2 regions of the Mesorhizobium sp. B2-8-1 genome follow, and region 1 is predicted to be linked to the other one. Evidence: predicted binding sites of a transcription regulator. Region 1 holds the regulator's gene; the other holds the start of a gene.
The links. The regulator LexA, encoded in region 1, represses DNA repair genes until DNA is damaged. The targets are predictions, from matches to a motif close to TGTTCNNNNTGTGTTCNG.
Positions count from the first base shown of each region.

Region 2: FJ428_RS09875 (YifB family Mg chelatase-like AAA ATPase) is a predicted target of LexA. The motif match lies at 4,428-4,445, and genes of this name have one in related genera.

Region 1 is NZ_VFTX01000005.1:164,611-172,032, forward strand. It holds gene FJ428_RS15310 (ComEC/Rec2 family competence protein) at 1-2,206, shown strand, start outside; gene lexA (transcriptional repressor LexA) at 2,200-2,943, opposite strand; gene FJ428_RS15320 (TetR/AcrR family transcriptional regulator C-terminal domain-containing protein) at 3,396-4,073, shown strand; gene kynU (kynureninase) at 4,070-5,317, shown strand; gene kynA (tryptophan 2,3-dioxygenase) at 5,381-6,217, opposite strand; gene FJ428_RS15335 (AMP-binding protein) at 6,214-7,422, opposite strand, start outside.
Region 2 is NZ_VFTX01000003.1:301,868-309,289, reverse strand. It holds gene FJ428_RS09890 (hydantoinase/oxoprolinase family protein) at 1-250, shown strand, start outside; gene FJ428_RS09880 (malate synthase G) at 576-2,747, shown strand; gene FJ428_RS09875 (YifB family Mg chelatase-like AAA ATPase) at 2,802-4,334, opposite strand; gene gshB (glutathione synthase) at 4,520-5,461, opposite strand; gene FJ428_RS09865 (GtrA family protein) at 5,535-5,909, opposite strand; gene FJ428_RS09860 (glycosyltransferase) at 5,914-6,924, opposite strand; gene FJ428_RS09855 (GtrA family protein) at 7,088-7,422, shown strand, end outside.

The DNA.
Region 1 (7,422 bases):
CAGAGCGTCCGAGCTCGAACTCGATCGGGGCATAGCCTTCCTGCTCGTGCCGGTGTTCCTGGCGTGCGGATCGATTGCGTATTTTTCGCTGGCGGCGGAGCCGGGCTTTGCCAAGCCTGTCGCGGTCGCGATCCTGATGTCGCTGTGCGCGCTCGTTTCACGCTCATGGCCGAAAACGCATCTGTGCTTCATGGCGGCGCTGTTGTGCGCGCTCGGCATGCTCGCCGGCAAAGTCGAGACGTGGCGAGCGGGAACGCGGATGCTGGGCTCGGAAATCTCCACGCAAATCACCGGCCGCGTCGTTTCGGTCGACCAGATGGAGACCGGGCGCATCCGGCTGACCATCGATGTGACATCGACCGCGCGGCCGAAACTACGCTACGCGCCCGAGCGCGTTCGCCTTTCGGCGCGCAAGGTGCCGGCTGAAGTGACGGCCGGCTCCCTCGTGACCGGCTATGCCAGGCTGTTGCCGCCGACCGGGCCGGTGCGGCCGGACAGCTACGACTTTTCCTTCGACAGCTACTTCGCCGGCATAGGCGCCAGCGGCTTCTTTCTCGGCAACCCCAAAATCGTCTCAGCCGATGACAGGCCGTTGTGGGCCGCCCTCTCAGCCGCCATCGAGAGTGCTCGCGAAAGCATTGCCGACCATATCAGGGGCAGCATCGGCGGCGCCGAGGGCGAGATCGCCGCGGCGCTGATCGTGGGTGTTCGCGCCGGGATTCCCGACGAGATCAATGAAGCGATGCGACGCACCGGCATCTACCACATCATCTCAATTTCCGGGCTGCACATGGCGCTGGTCGCCGGCACCGTCATGGGTCTGCTGCGTGGCGGCTTCGCGCTGTTTCCGAACTTTTCCTCCCGTCGGCCGGTCAAGAAATACGCGGCCGCGGCGGCACTTTTCTCGATCGCCGCCTACCTCGTCATTTCGGGCGTCGTTGTCGCCGCCGAACGCAGCTTCATCATGCTGGCGGTGATGCTGATCGCCGTTCTGTTCGATCGGGCGGCACTCACCATGCGCAATCTGGCTATTTCGGCGATCGCCGTCATCGTGGTGTCGCCGCACGAGGTGGTAGGGCCGAGCTTCCAGATGTCGTTCGCCGCCACCGCGGCCCTGGTCGGCGCCTATGCCGGCTGGTCGGATCGCAAAGCCGACAAAGCGCGGACCCCGCCGCCGCAACGGACCTTGCCTGGCCTGCTGACGCGAAAATTGCTGCTGGCGACAGGTGGGCTGGCGATGACCTCGATTATCGCGGGAAGCGCCACGGCGCTTTTCGCCATCTGGCATTTCCAGCGCGTGTCGCCGCTCAGCCTGTTCGCCAATCTTGCCGTCATGCCGATCGTTTCTGTCGTGATGTTCCTTGCGGTTGCCAGCGCGCTGCTGATGCCGTTCGGGTTCGATGGACCATCCCTTTATCTGATGGGCAAGGGACTGGCCGCGATGATCGCCATATCAGGATGGATCTCGCAACGCTCGCCGGTCGACGCGGTCGGGTTGATTTCGCAGCAATCCGTCCTTCTGGTGGCGATCGCCCTGGTCATCGCGACGATGGCCACGACATGGCTGCGGCTGGCGGCACTTCCCTTCGCGCTCGCCGGCCTGTTGACCGTCTCGGACACGCGCACGCCGGACGTGCTGATTTCGGAGGATGCCCGCCTGGTGGCGTTGCCGATCGGCGGCGGCGAGCTCGCGATCAACCGGGCGCGCCCGAACGAATTCACCGTCGATAATTGGAAACGCGCGCTGAAGTCCGAAACCATCGCTGCGCCGGAACTGTTCGACAGCGGAGACCGACAGTTCGACATCTTCGATCCCGCGCAACTTCCGGCGGGAGCGCCTTTCTATTGCTTCACGGGCCTGTGCATGGCCCGGCATACCTCGGGGGCGATCATCGCGCAGGTGGAGGATCGCAAGGACGCCTGGAGGGCCTGCTCCTATGCGGATCTGATCGTCATCAACGACCCCGCGGGCTACGATCCCTGCCACAATCCGCTGGTTCTCGTCATCACCAAGCGGCAGCTCGCTCGTAAGGGAAGTGCCGCCGTCTTCTTCGACCAGCAATCGGCGACGGCACCGGCACGGGTCAGCTTTGCCGTCGACAGGCCATATCGGCCTTGGCACGAACAGCGGAAATTCTCACGCGAGGCAAGGGGACTGCCGCCTTACCGTAAACCCGAAAAGCCCACCGCCGACCCCGCTCAGTAGCGCCTGATCAGGCCGACCAGCTTGCCTTGCACCTTGACCCTGTCCGGTCCGAAAATACGTGTTTCATAGGCCGGATTGGCAGCCTCGAGCGCAATCGAAGCACCCTTTCGGCGGAAGCGCTTCAGCGTTGCTTCCTCCTCGTCCACCAGGGCCACGATGATCTCGCCGGGACTTGCGGTGTCGGCATTGCGGATGATGACCGTGTCGCCGTCGAAAATGCCGGCCTCGATCATCGAATCGCCCTTGACCTCCAGCGCATAGTGTTCGCCGCCCATGATCATGTCAGGCGGCACTGAAATGGAATGCGTCTGATGCTGGATGGCGTCGATCGGCACACCCGCTGCGATGCGACCCATGACCGGGATCGACACCGCTGAAACCGCATCGTCGTCATTGCCGGCAGCGGGCAGACGCGAAGACGTCGCCGGCTTGATCTGCCGGCTAGGGCTGCTGCCCTGTCCGAGGCTGCCCTGGATGACGCTCGGGGAGAACTTCTTTGCCGCGTTAAGACCCGGCGCGATCGAGTCCGGCAGGCGCAGCACCTCCAGCGCGCGCGCCCGGTTGGGCAGGCGGCGAATGAAGCCGCGCTCCTCCAACGCCGTGATCAGCCGATGAATTCCCGACTTGGAGGCGAGGTCCAGCGCTTCCTTCATCTCGTCGAAGGACGGCGGAATGCCGCTTTCCTTCAGCCGTTCATGGATGAACATCAAGAGTTCATGTTGCTTGCGCGTGAGCATGGCGGCCCCCAAAGGCATTGCACGAAGGGTCTGGAACCAGAATCAGAAAACAAACCCAGAACAAACACTATCTGTTCCAGTTGTGTTCCGCAACCATTTAAAGTTTAATGAATTTGTTAAGGCGACGGAAACGAAATGCCCTCCCGCAGCCAGCATCCTGCCAGCGCGGTCCGTCGTCAATGCGCTCCCGGGCCCTTTGAAACTATTTTGGTTAATGGCCTGTGGCCCGACCGGTCTCCACTCTTGGCACAAGCCTGCAAGCTGGGTGACCGGCAGGTGCGGGGTGCGTTTGGGCGGATTAGAAACCCCTGCGGCTCGTGAACGAAACGAAACCAAAATGCCAACTTCCGCCGGAAAACGGCCAGACACCACCACTGGTCGCGACGGGCTGCGTTCGTTCGTTCGCTTGACGAAACCGTATAATAATGTACGGTTTTCGAAGAGGAACACCAATGACCACGCCGAAGCAGGCCGCGCGACGCGAACGGATAGAGGAGGCCGCCTATGCGGTGCTCCGGGAAGCCGGCTACAAGAGCGCCTCCCTGCTTGCTATCGCCAAGCGGGCATCGGCCTCGAACGAAACCCTCTACAACTGGTACGGCAACAAGCAGACCCTGTTTCGATCCTTGATCGAAGCCAATGCGGGAGAGGCAAGGAAGCTGCTGGAGGACGCCCTTCACCAGGCGCGCGATCCGCTCGAAACCCTGAACTTGCTCGGGCCAGTCCTGCTGACCCTCGTGACGGGCGACAAGGCGGTGGCGCTCAATCGCGCCGCGGCCGGCGACGTCAACGATACAGGCACGCTTGGCCAATCGATCGCGCAATTCGGCCGCAATACCATAATGCCGCTTGTTGGCGACCTGCTTCGAACCGCAAGTCGGGCCGGCCCGATCGCCTGTGACGATCCTGCCGAAGCCGCCGACATCTACATCAGTCTTTTGATCGGCGATCTCCAGGTTCGCCGGATCGTTGGGGTGCTCGAGGAACTGCCTCGGGCGGAAATCGAGCAAAGATCGAACCGGGCGTTCACCCTGTTCTTGCGCCTCTATGCGGCCAGCCCTTGCCCGGGCGGCAAAACAGCCGGCCCGTTTCCAGGGCGCTCTTCTCACCGAGGAACATCGCGACCATGAGCAAAATTCCCGATCTCGCAGCGATCGAGGCAATGGACACCGCGGATCCGCTGCGTGCCATGCGTGACCGCTTCACCTTGCCCCAGGGGGTGATCTATCTCGACGGCAATTCGCTGGGCGCCGCTTCGCCAGCCGTGTTCGGCGAGCTGCAGAAGGCCGCCACGCAGGAGTGGGCGCAGGATCTCATCCGCGCCTGGAACACCGCCGGCTGGTTCGACATGCCGGTCGAACTCGGCGACCAACTCGGGCGCCTGATCGGGGCCGCCGCCGGCCAGACGGTGGTCTGCGATACCACCTCGATCAACATCTACAAGGTGCTGCATGCGGCACTCGGGATGCGGCCGGACAGGTCAGTCATCATCGCCGAGGGGGACAGCTTTCCGACCGATCTCTATATGGCCGAAGGCGTTGCCTCGACGCGGCCGGGCACGGTGCTGCGGCTCGAGGGTGTCGATGCGCCGACCATAGAAGAACTGATCGACGAGCGGGTCGCGGTCATCCTGGTCAACCACGTCAACTACAAATCCGGGCAGTTACGCGACATGGCCGCGCTGACGCGGACGGCACATGATGCCGGCGCGCTGATTGTCTGGGATCTCTGCCATACCGCCGGCGCCTTGCCCGTCGAGCTCGACCGTTCGAATGCCGATTTCGCCGTTGGCTGCACCTACAAATATCTCAATGGCGGCCCGGGTGCCCCGGCCTTCATCTACGCGGCCGAGCGCCACCATGGCGATGTCCGCCAGCCGCTCAGCGGCTGGTGGGGCCATGCGCGGCCATTCGCCTTCGAACAGGGTTTTGCTGCCGGCACAGGCATCCGCCGGTTTCTCTGCGGCACGCAGCCTGTGCTGTCGATGCGCGCGCTCAAAGGGGCGCTCGATGTCTGGAACGACGTCGACATGGCAGAGGTGCGCAGGAAGAGCATGGCGTTGACCGATCTGTTCATCCAACTGGTCGAGGCAAAATGCGGCGCCTACGGCCTCGAACTCGAAAGCCCGCGCGATGGCAATGAGCGCGGCAGCCAGGTTTCGTTCCTCCACCCGCATGGCTATCAGGTGATGCGGGCCTTGATCGAGCGCGGCGTGATCGGCGATTTCCGCGCGCCATCCACGATTCGCTTCGGCTTTACGCCGCTTTATGTCGGCTATGTCGATGTCTGGCAGGCTGTCGAGGTGCTGGAAGACATTTTGCGCACGGACGCGTGGCAGGAGGCGCGTTTCGCCGTCAAGGCGGCGGTGACTTAAGAGCCTGTCGCTCAGAAAAGCGCAGTGGGTTCGGGATAACGATATGCAGTCGGCAAAGCTACGTCAGAGCCGGGTGCGGACCTTCCACAGCTCCGGGAACAACTCCACCTCCAGCATCTTCTTCAGGTAGGACGCGCCCGATGTGCCGCCGGTGCCGCGCTTCATACCGATGATGCGCTCGACCGTGGTGACGTGGTTGAAGCGCCAACGGCGGAAATAATCCTCGAAATCGACCAGCTTCTCGGCGAGTTCGTAGAACATCCAGTAGCGCTGCGGGTCGCGGTAGATGATCTGCCAGGCGACAAGGACCTCTTCGTTCTCGGTCCGCGTTTCGCGCCAGTCCGTACGCCTTGCGTCGGCACCGATGTCGAAGCCGTTACGGGCGAGCAGCAGCAGCGCCTCGTCGTAGAGCGACGGTTGCGCCAGGATCGCCTCCAGTTTCTCGCTGAGGTCCGGCCGGTGCTTGTGCGGTCCGAGCATTGCGAGATTGCGGTTGCCGGCCATGAACTCGATGGCACGGTACTGCCACGACTGGAAGCCCGAGGACTGGCCAAGCGCGTCGCGGAACTCGGTGTATTCGCTGGGCGTCATCGTGCGCAGCACGTCCCAGGCATTGTTGAGCTGCTCGAAGATGCGGGCGACGCGCGAAAGCATCTTGAAGCTCGGTTCGAGACGGTCGGCGCGGATGGAGCGGATTGCGGCGCCGATTTCGTGCAGCGCGAGCTTCATCCAGAGTTCCGATGTCTGGTGCTGGATGATGAACAGCATCTCGTCATGGGCTGACGAAAGCGGCTCCTGCGCCTCGAGCACCTTTTCCAGATGCAGATAGTCGCTGTAGGACATGCGCTCCTTGAACGACATTTCCGCGCCCTCGGCGGACGGGTCGTAGGGCTTGCTCAATTGATCTTCTCCGCGCGCAGCCGGAAGCGCTGGATCTTGCCGGTCTGCGTCTTGGGCAAAGCGGCGATGAATTTTACCGAGCGCGGATATTTGTAGGGCGCGATCGTGGCCTTGACGTGATCCTGCAGACGCTTGACGGTCATTGCGTCTGGCGCCACGCCTTGCACGAGCACCACATGAGCCTCGACGATCTGGCCGCGCTCGGCATCCTCGGCGCCCACCACCGCGCATTCGGCGACATCGGCATGCGCCAGCAGCGCCGCTTCGACCTCTGGGCCGGCGATGTTGTAGCCGGCACTGACGATCATGTCGTCGGAGCGCGCTGCGAAGTGGAAAAAACCGTCCTCGTCCTGCCAGAACGTGTCGCCGGTGAGGTTCCACCCGTCGCGGACATAGTCGCTCTGCCTGGCATCGGCCATGTAGCGGCAGCCGGTCGGTCCCTGCACCGCGAGCCTGCCCGCGGTGCCGCGCGGCACTTCGCGCATTTCGTCGTCGACGACGCGCGCCTGATAGCCGCCAACGGCCTTGCCGGTGGAGGCAGGCTTCATGTCATCGAAGCGGTTGGAGATGAAAATATGCAGCATTTCCGTGGCGCCGATGCCGTCAAGGATCGGCTTTCCGGTTTTCTCAGTCCATTCCTCGAACACCGGCGCCGGCAAGGTTTCGCCGGCCGAAACGGCGACGCGCAGCGACGATAAATCGGCCCCTTCGTCCATGGCCTTGAGCATTGCGCGATAGGCGGTGGGCGCGGTGAAGGAGATCGTCGCTTTGTAGGTTTCGATGATGTGGACCATGTTGGGCGGCGTTGCCTGTTCCAGCAGCGTCGCCGCGGCGCCGAAACGCAGCGGGAAGATGGCGAGCCCGCCAAGGCCAAAGGTGAAGGCCAGGGGCGGCGAGCCGACGAAGATGTCGTCAGGCGTCACCTGCAGGATCTCGCGGGCGTAGGCGTCGGCGATGATCAGGAGGTCGCGGTGAAAATGCATCGTCGCCTTCGGCACGCCTGTCGTGCCTGAGGTGAAGCCGAGCAGGGCGACGTCGTCACGCCCGGTCTGCACCGCGGTAAACGTCACGGGCTTGTCGAGGGCGGCGCGATCGAGTTCGGCGTCGTGGTTGGCGGTGCCGTCGAAGCCGATGACCTGCTTGAGGAACGCGCTGTCCTTGGCGCAGGCGGTCATCTCGTCCATCAGCCTGGTGTCGCACAGCGC
Region 2 (7,422 bases), on a different contig from region 1:
CAAGGAAGGTCTGTTCCGTCTTGCCTCGGGCGAAACCGTGCGCGATTTCCTCGACGAGGCGGCGGCGATCGCGGCCGCCGAGGCCGATGTGCGCAGCATCGCTGCGCAGCGCGCCAGGGATGCCGGCACTGACAGCGCCGAGATCGATGTCGCGACCGAATTCCGCGTCTCCACCGTCGAAGCCCAGCGTATGTTCATCGAGGCACATGTGGTGGCGGTGGCTTCGGGCAGGCCACGGATCGCGGTGTGATGGAGGGTGTAATCTCCCCCCTTGTGGGGGAGATGGCCGGCAGGCCAGAGGGGGGCGCTGTCCCGCCAGCGTCTCGGAGCAGCGCCCGCTCATACTCGACGTCGACCGACTGCACGAAATACCGAAACTTGCCGAGGTCGGCATTCCTTCGCGCCCCCCTCTGCCCTGCCGGGCATCTCCCCCACTTGGGGGGAGATTGGCAGCGTCGCCGCCGGCACCAAGCCTAAAAACCGCGCCTACCTGCCTTGCCTCACCCTAAGCTGAATTGACCCTGCACTCCCAACATGCCAAAGGCCCGCGAAAGCCTTTCATCTGGAGCAGCCTGATGACCGATCGCGTCGAAATCGCCGGATTGCGGATCGCCCGCGAACTTCATGACTTCGTTGTCAACGAGGCCGCTCCGGGCACCGGCATCGATCCGGATAAATTCTGGAATGGCTTTTCGGCCATCGTCCACGACCTCGCGCCGAAGAACCGGGCACTGCTGGCAAAGCGCGACGCTATCCAGGAAAAGCTCGATGACTGGTATCGCGCCAATGGCGCGCCGGTCGACATGGAAGCCTACAAAACCTTCCTGAAGGAGATCGGCTATCTCGTCCCCGAAGGCCCGTCCTTCTCGGTGACGACCGAAAAGGTCGATCCCGAGATCGCCGTCGTCGCCGGGCCGCAGCTTGTGGTGCCGGTGATGAATGCGCGCTATGCGCTCAACGCCGCCAATGCCCGCTGGGGCTCGCTCTATGATGCGCTTTACGGCACCGACGCGATTCCCGAGACGGACGGCGCCGGGAAGGGCAAGGGCTTCAACCCCGCGCGTGGTGCGAAAGTCGTCGCCTGGGCGAAGGACTTCCTCGACCAGTCGGTGCCGCTCACATCGGGCAAATGGGCCGGCGTCAACGGCCTTTCGCTGGCCAATGGCGCGCTGCGGCTCAGCGCCGGCGCCGGCTCGACCACCCTTGCCGACGTCAGGCAGTTCGTCGCCTATCGCGGCGATGCCGCCAACCCGCAAGCCGTGCTGCTGGTCAGCAACGGCCTGCATATCGAGATATTGATCGACCGCGACAACCAGATCGGCCGCACCGATCCGGCCGGCATCGCCGACATCATCCTGGAATCGGCGCTGACCACCATCCAGGACTGCGAGGATTCGGTCGCGGCGGTGGATGCGCAGGACAAGGTCGTCGTCTACCGCAACTGGCTCGGCCTGATGAAAGGCGACCTGGCCGAAGAGATCACCAAGGGCGGCCGGACCTTTGTCCGCAAGCTCAACCCCGATCGGTCCTATACCTCGCCCAATGGCGGCACGGTGACGCTGCCCGGCCGCTCGCTGATGCTGGTCAGGAATGTCGGCCACCTCATGACCAATCCGGCGATAACGGACCGAGACGGCAACGAGGTGCCGGAAGGCATCATGGACACCGCGCTGACCGCGCTGATCGCGCTGCACGATATCGGGCCGAACGGCCGCCGCGCCAATTCCCGCGCGGGCTCGATGTATGTCGTGAAGCCCAAGATGCATGGACCCGAGGAAGTCGCCTTCGCCGTCGAGATATTCGATCGCGTCGAGGCCTTGCTCGGCATGGCCAAAAATACCATCAAGATGGGCATCATGGACGAGGAGCGGCGCACCACCGTCAATCTCAAGGAGGCGATCCGCGCCGCCAGGGAGCGCGTCGTGTTCATCAACACCGGCTTCCTCGACCGCACCGGCGACGAGATCCACACCTCGATGGAAGCCGGCCCGATGATCCGCAAGGGCGACATGAAGCAGGCCGCCTGGATTTCCGCCTACGAGGCCTGGAATGTCGACACCGGGCTGGAATGCGGGCTTGCCGGCCATGCCCAGATCGGCAAGGGCATGTGGGCGATGCCCGATTTGATGGCGGCGATGCTCACCGAGAAGATCGCCCACCCCAGGGCCGGCGCCAACACCGCCTGGGTGCCTTCGCCGACTGCGGCGACGCTGCACGCCACCCACTATCACAAGGTCGATGTCCACGCCGTCCAGGCGGCGCTGAAGAGCCGGCCGAAGGCCAAGCTCGACGACATCCTGTCGGTGCCGGTCGCGGTGCGGCCCAACTGGTCGCCGGCCGACATCCAGGCGGAGCTCGACAACAATGCGCAAGGCATTCTGGGCTATGTCGTGCGCTGGATCGACCAGGGCGTCGGCTGCTCGAAAGTGCCCGACATCAACGATGTCGGCCTGATGGAGGACCGCGCCACGCTGCGCATCTCCTCGCAGCACATCGCCAACTGGCTGCACCATGGCGTCTGCACGGCCGACCAGGTGATGGAAACGATGAGGCGCATGGCTGATATCGTCGACCAGCAGAACCAAGGCGACCCGCTCTACCGGCCGATGGCCGCCGATTTCGACGGCTCCGTCGCGTTCCAGGCCGCCTGCGATCTCGTCTTCAAGGGCCGCATCCAGCCCAACGGCTACACCGAGCCGGTGCTGCACGCGCGGAGATTGGAACTGAAGGCAAAGGGAGCGGCCTGAACCGGAGATTTGGAGCCGCCGGCGTTCCGTTCCCCTCTTCTCGAGAAGCGCCTACTACGCCGCCTGCGCCACCCGCTCCGAACTCATCCGGTAGGAAATCGCTTCGGCGAGATGAATGCGGCCGACGGTCTCGCTGGCGTCGAGATCGGCCAGTGTTCTCGCCACCTTCAGCACGCGGTGATAGGCCCGCGCCGAGAAGCCGAGCTTTTCACTGGCGTCCTTGAGCAGCGACAGGCCCGATGCGTCGGGCATGGCGATCTCCTCGATGACCGCGGGCGCGCAATGCGCGTTTGTGGTGGCGCTGGTGACGCCGAGCCGTTCGAAGCGCTCGCGCTGGAGGGTGCGGGCACGCGCCACGCGCAGCGCCACGTCGGCGCTCTTCCCCGCCCGGTCGGGCCGGATCAGGTCGCTGGCCGAGACCGCCGGCACCTCGATCCTGAGATCGATGCGGTCGAGCAGCGGGCCCGAGATGCGCGCCTGGTAGTCGGTGCGGCAGCGATCGCCGCGCAGGCAGCGATAGCCCGGTTCGCCGGCCATGCCGCATCGGCACGGGTTCATCGCCGCCACAAGCTGGATGCGCGCCGGATAGGTGACGCGGTGATTGGCCCGCGCGATCATGCAGTCGCCGGTCTCCAATGGCTGGCGCAACGCGTCGAGCGTCTGCGGCGTGAATTCGGGAAATTCGTCGAGGAACAGCACGCCGTGGTGCGCAAGCGACACTTCGCCCGGCCGCGCCCGGATGCCGCCGCCGACCATCGCCGCCATCGAGGCCGAATGGTGCGGCGCGCGGAACGGCCGCCGGTCGGTCAGCTTGCCTTCGCCGAGCTCGCCGGCGACGGAGGCGATCATCGACACTTCGAGCAATTCCTTCGGCGCCAGCGGCGGTAGGATCGACGGCAGCCGCTGCGCCAGCATCGATTTTCCCGATCCGGGCGGGCCGACCATCAGCAGGTTGTGCCCACCGGCCGCCGCCACCTCCAGCGCTCGTTTGGCGGTTTCCTGGCCCTTGATATCGGCAAGATCGGGCAGGTCGCGCGCCGCGGCATGGATGCCGGCCTCCGGCCGGGACAGCACCTGCGTGCCGCGGAAATGATTGGCGATGGCAATCAGGCTGCGCGGCGCGAGTATGTCAAAGTCCTTGCCGGCCCAGGCGGCTTCCGGGCCGCAGGCGAAGGGGCAGATCAGGCCCTTGCCTTCAGAATTGGCCCCAATCGCGGCCGGCAAGGCGCCGGCGACGGCGGCGATAGTGCCGTCGAGCGATAGTTCGCCAAGCACGACATAGCCGGCCAGCATGTCGCCCGGAATGGCGCCAAGCGCCGCCATCAGGCCGAGCGCGATCGGCAAATCGTAGTGGCTGCCCTCCTTGGGCAGGTCGGCGGGCGCTAGGTTGACAGTGACCTTCTTGGACGGCATCGACAGGCCGGAAGCATGCAGTGCCGCCTGCACCCGTTCGCGGCTTTCGGCCACCGCTTTGTCGGCCAGGCCAACGATGTGCATGTTGACCTTGCCGGGCGCGATCATCACCTGCACGTCGACCGGCACGGCCTCGATGCCCTGGAAAGCAACCGTGCGAACCCGCGCCACCATGTCTTGCCCCCGGATCTGGGCTTGCCCCAAGCCTTTTGCAATCAGGCCGCGAAGGGCCTGGGCCGGAGACAATCACAGTTCCTCGGCCAAATCAAGAACATTACAGGAACACGCAATCGCTTAAGTTGCGGCGCGATTGTCTCCGGTTGCAAAAACGGAACATGGTTAATACAAAGTGAAAACGGCTATTTCCGCTTGGCCTCCACCGCGTCCCAGAACAGGCTGGCGATGTCGGCGCCGCCGAAGCGTTTGACTTCGCGCACGCCGGTCGGCGAGGTCACGTTGATCTCGGTCATGTAGTCGCCGATGACGTCGATGCCGACGAGGATGAAGCCGCGTTCCCTCAGTGCCGGCCCGATGCGGGCGCAGATCTCGCGCTCGCGCTCGGTCAGCTCGGTCTTCTCGGCGCGGCCGCCGACATGCATGTTGGAGCGGGAATCGTGCTCGGCCGGCACCCGGTTGATGGCCCCGACCGGTTCGCCGTCGATCAGGATGATGCGCTTGTCGCCCTTGCGCACGTCCTTCAGGTAGCGCTGCACGATGTAGGGCTCACGGAACAACTGGCCGAACATTTCGAGCAGCGAGGCGAGGTTGCGGTCGGCCTCCAGCAGGTGGAAGATGCCCGCGCCGCCATTGCCGTAGAGCGGCTTGACGATGATGTCGCCGAATTCCTTGCGGAAGGCGGCGACCTCCTGGGGATCCTTGGTGATCAGCGTTTCCGGCATCAGGTCGGAAAACTCGGTGACGAAGATCTTTTCCGGGCTGTTGCGCACCCAGGCCGGGTCGTTGACCACCAGCGTCCTGGGGTGGATGCGCTCCAGTATGTGCGTGGTGGTGATGTAGTTCATGTCGAAGGGCGGATCCTGTCTCAGCAGGATCACGTCCATCTCCGACAGGTCGGTTCGCACCTTCTCCCCCAGCGAATAGTGGCTGCCCTTCTCGTCGCGTACCTGCATCTCCTCGATGCGGGCGAACACCTTGCCGTCGCGCAGCGACAGCCGGTCGGGCGTGTAGTGGTAGAGCTGATGGCCGCGCCGCTGCGCCTCCAGCGACAGCGCGAACGAAGTGTCTCCGGCGATCGACACGGTGGAGATGTGGTCCATCTGGACGGCGATTTTCAGCTTCATGGCAGGTCCCCAGCACGGTCGATGAGAGAGCGATATAAGGGTCCCGGCGCCTTCTGCCAATCGGGCCACGCCTCTAGCGGTCGAAGACCAGCCTGGAATAGCCGAGAAAGGACAGCGCCATGGCGGCCAGCGAAGCGAAAGCAAGGGCGGCCAATGGCGGGGTTGTCGGCAGGACGACAAGGATGGCGCAGTAGACCAGATAGTTGGCGATGCTGGTGGCTATGCCGATGCTGCCATAGCGGGCACCTTCCCGCACCAAGCCGCGGCTCGACGGCGAGAAGGTCAGATGCCGGTTTATCTGCCAGGTGACGCAGAGTGCAAAGCCGATGGACAGCATGCGGGCGCTGAAAGGGCCGAGCGGCGTGACGGCAAGCAGCAGCCAGAGGGCGGCCGCGTCGGCGACGAAGCCGATGCCGCCGGCAAAGAGGAAGCGGATAAGACGGCTCACCGCTTCATGCGGCGCGAGGCGTCTTGCCTGGGCCGGCCTTCGCGGCAGTCGGCTCGCTGGCGCGCTCGCGCCGCTCTATGCGGCCCGAAGGCATCGACAGGTAGAAGATGCGCTTCTGTTCGGCGCGGCCGCGCGACACCGAATCGAGGATCACCCCAGTCACACCAGCCAGCATCGAGAGCAAGAGCAGGCCGACCGACAGCACCCATGTCGGCATGCGCGGCACCAGCCCGGTCTCGGCGAATTCGACCAGCACCGGCGCCATCAGGAACAGGCTCGACGCCAGGAAGACCAGGGCGAAGGCGCCGAAGAAACGCAGCGGTTGCGTTTCCTTCATCAGCATGGCGAACATCCAAAGGATCCTGGCGCCGTCGCGAAACGTCGAAAGCTTCGACGACGAGCCGTCCGGCCGCTTGCCGTAATCGAGCGCGATCTCGCTGACGGGCAATTTGAGCTGCGAGGCATGCACCGACATTTCGGTCTCGATCTCGAAGCCGCCGGAGACGGCCGGGAAGCTCTTGACGAAGCGCCGGGTGAAGACGCGGTAGCCCGAGAAGATGTCGGTGAAATCGCTGCCGAACAGCCCTTTATAGAGGCTGTTGAAGACGCGGTTGCCGAAGGCATGGCCAGTCCTGCCGGCATCGTCGGTGACGCCGCGCCGGGTGCCCACCGCCATGTCGGAGCGCTCGGTCAGAAGCGTGTTGATCAATTGCGGCGCGTCTTCCGGCGCATAGGTGCCGTCGCCGTCGGCCATCAGGTAAATGTCGGCGTCGATGTCGGCGAACATGCGCCGCACCACATTGCCCTTGCCCTGGCGCGGTTCGCGCACCACGATGGCGCCGGCCGCGCGGGCCCTGAGCGCGGTCAGGTCGCGCGAATTGTTGTCGTAGACATAGATCGTCGCCAAAGGCAGCGTCTCGCGGAAGCGCCGCACCACCTCGGCGATCGTCAATTCCTCGTTGTAGCAAGGCAGCAGCACGGCGATGGAGGGTTCGTAGCGAAGCTCTTGCGGCATTTTCCTCTCCGGGTGCCTCGCCGCCACGCGCGGTTCGCGCCGAAAGTCAGGCGCATTCAGGCGGTTTTACTATTTATTGAAGCCGTTAAGGCTAGGTTTAAGGCCGACTTTACGAGTGTCGATTGGCCGAAAAAGCCCGGCATTCCTGCCAGAGGCGATGGGGATGAGCACAGCCAGCAACGGCGCTTCCACCTGGAAGGCCGACATAGCGTTTGCGTTGCTTGCCGCCTTGCTGCTGCTGGCGCTCGATCTCTATGCCGGATTCCCGCAACTGGCCAACCCGGCCGGCGACAATGACAGCCTGCTGCAACTGGTGGAGGTTCGCGACCTCCTGGCCGGCCAGGGCTGGTTCGACCTGCACCAGTACAGGATGGGGCTGGAGGGTGGCTTCGTCATGCACTGGTCGCGGCTGCTCGACGCGCCGCTGGCGCTCGGCATGCTTGCCCTGTCGGCCCTGACGGGCAGTGCCGCTTTGGGCGAGCAGGTCGTGCAGGTGCT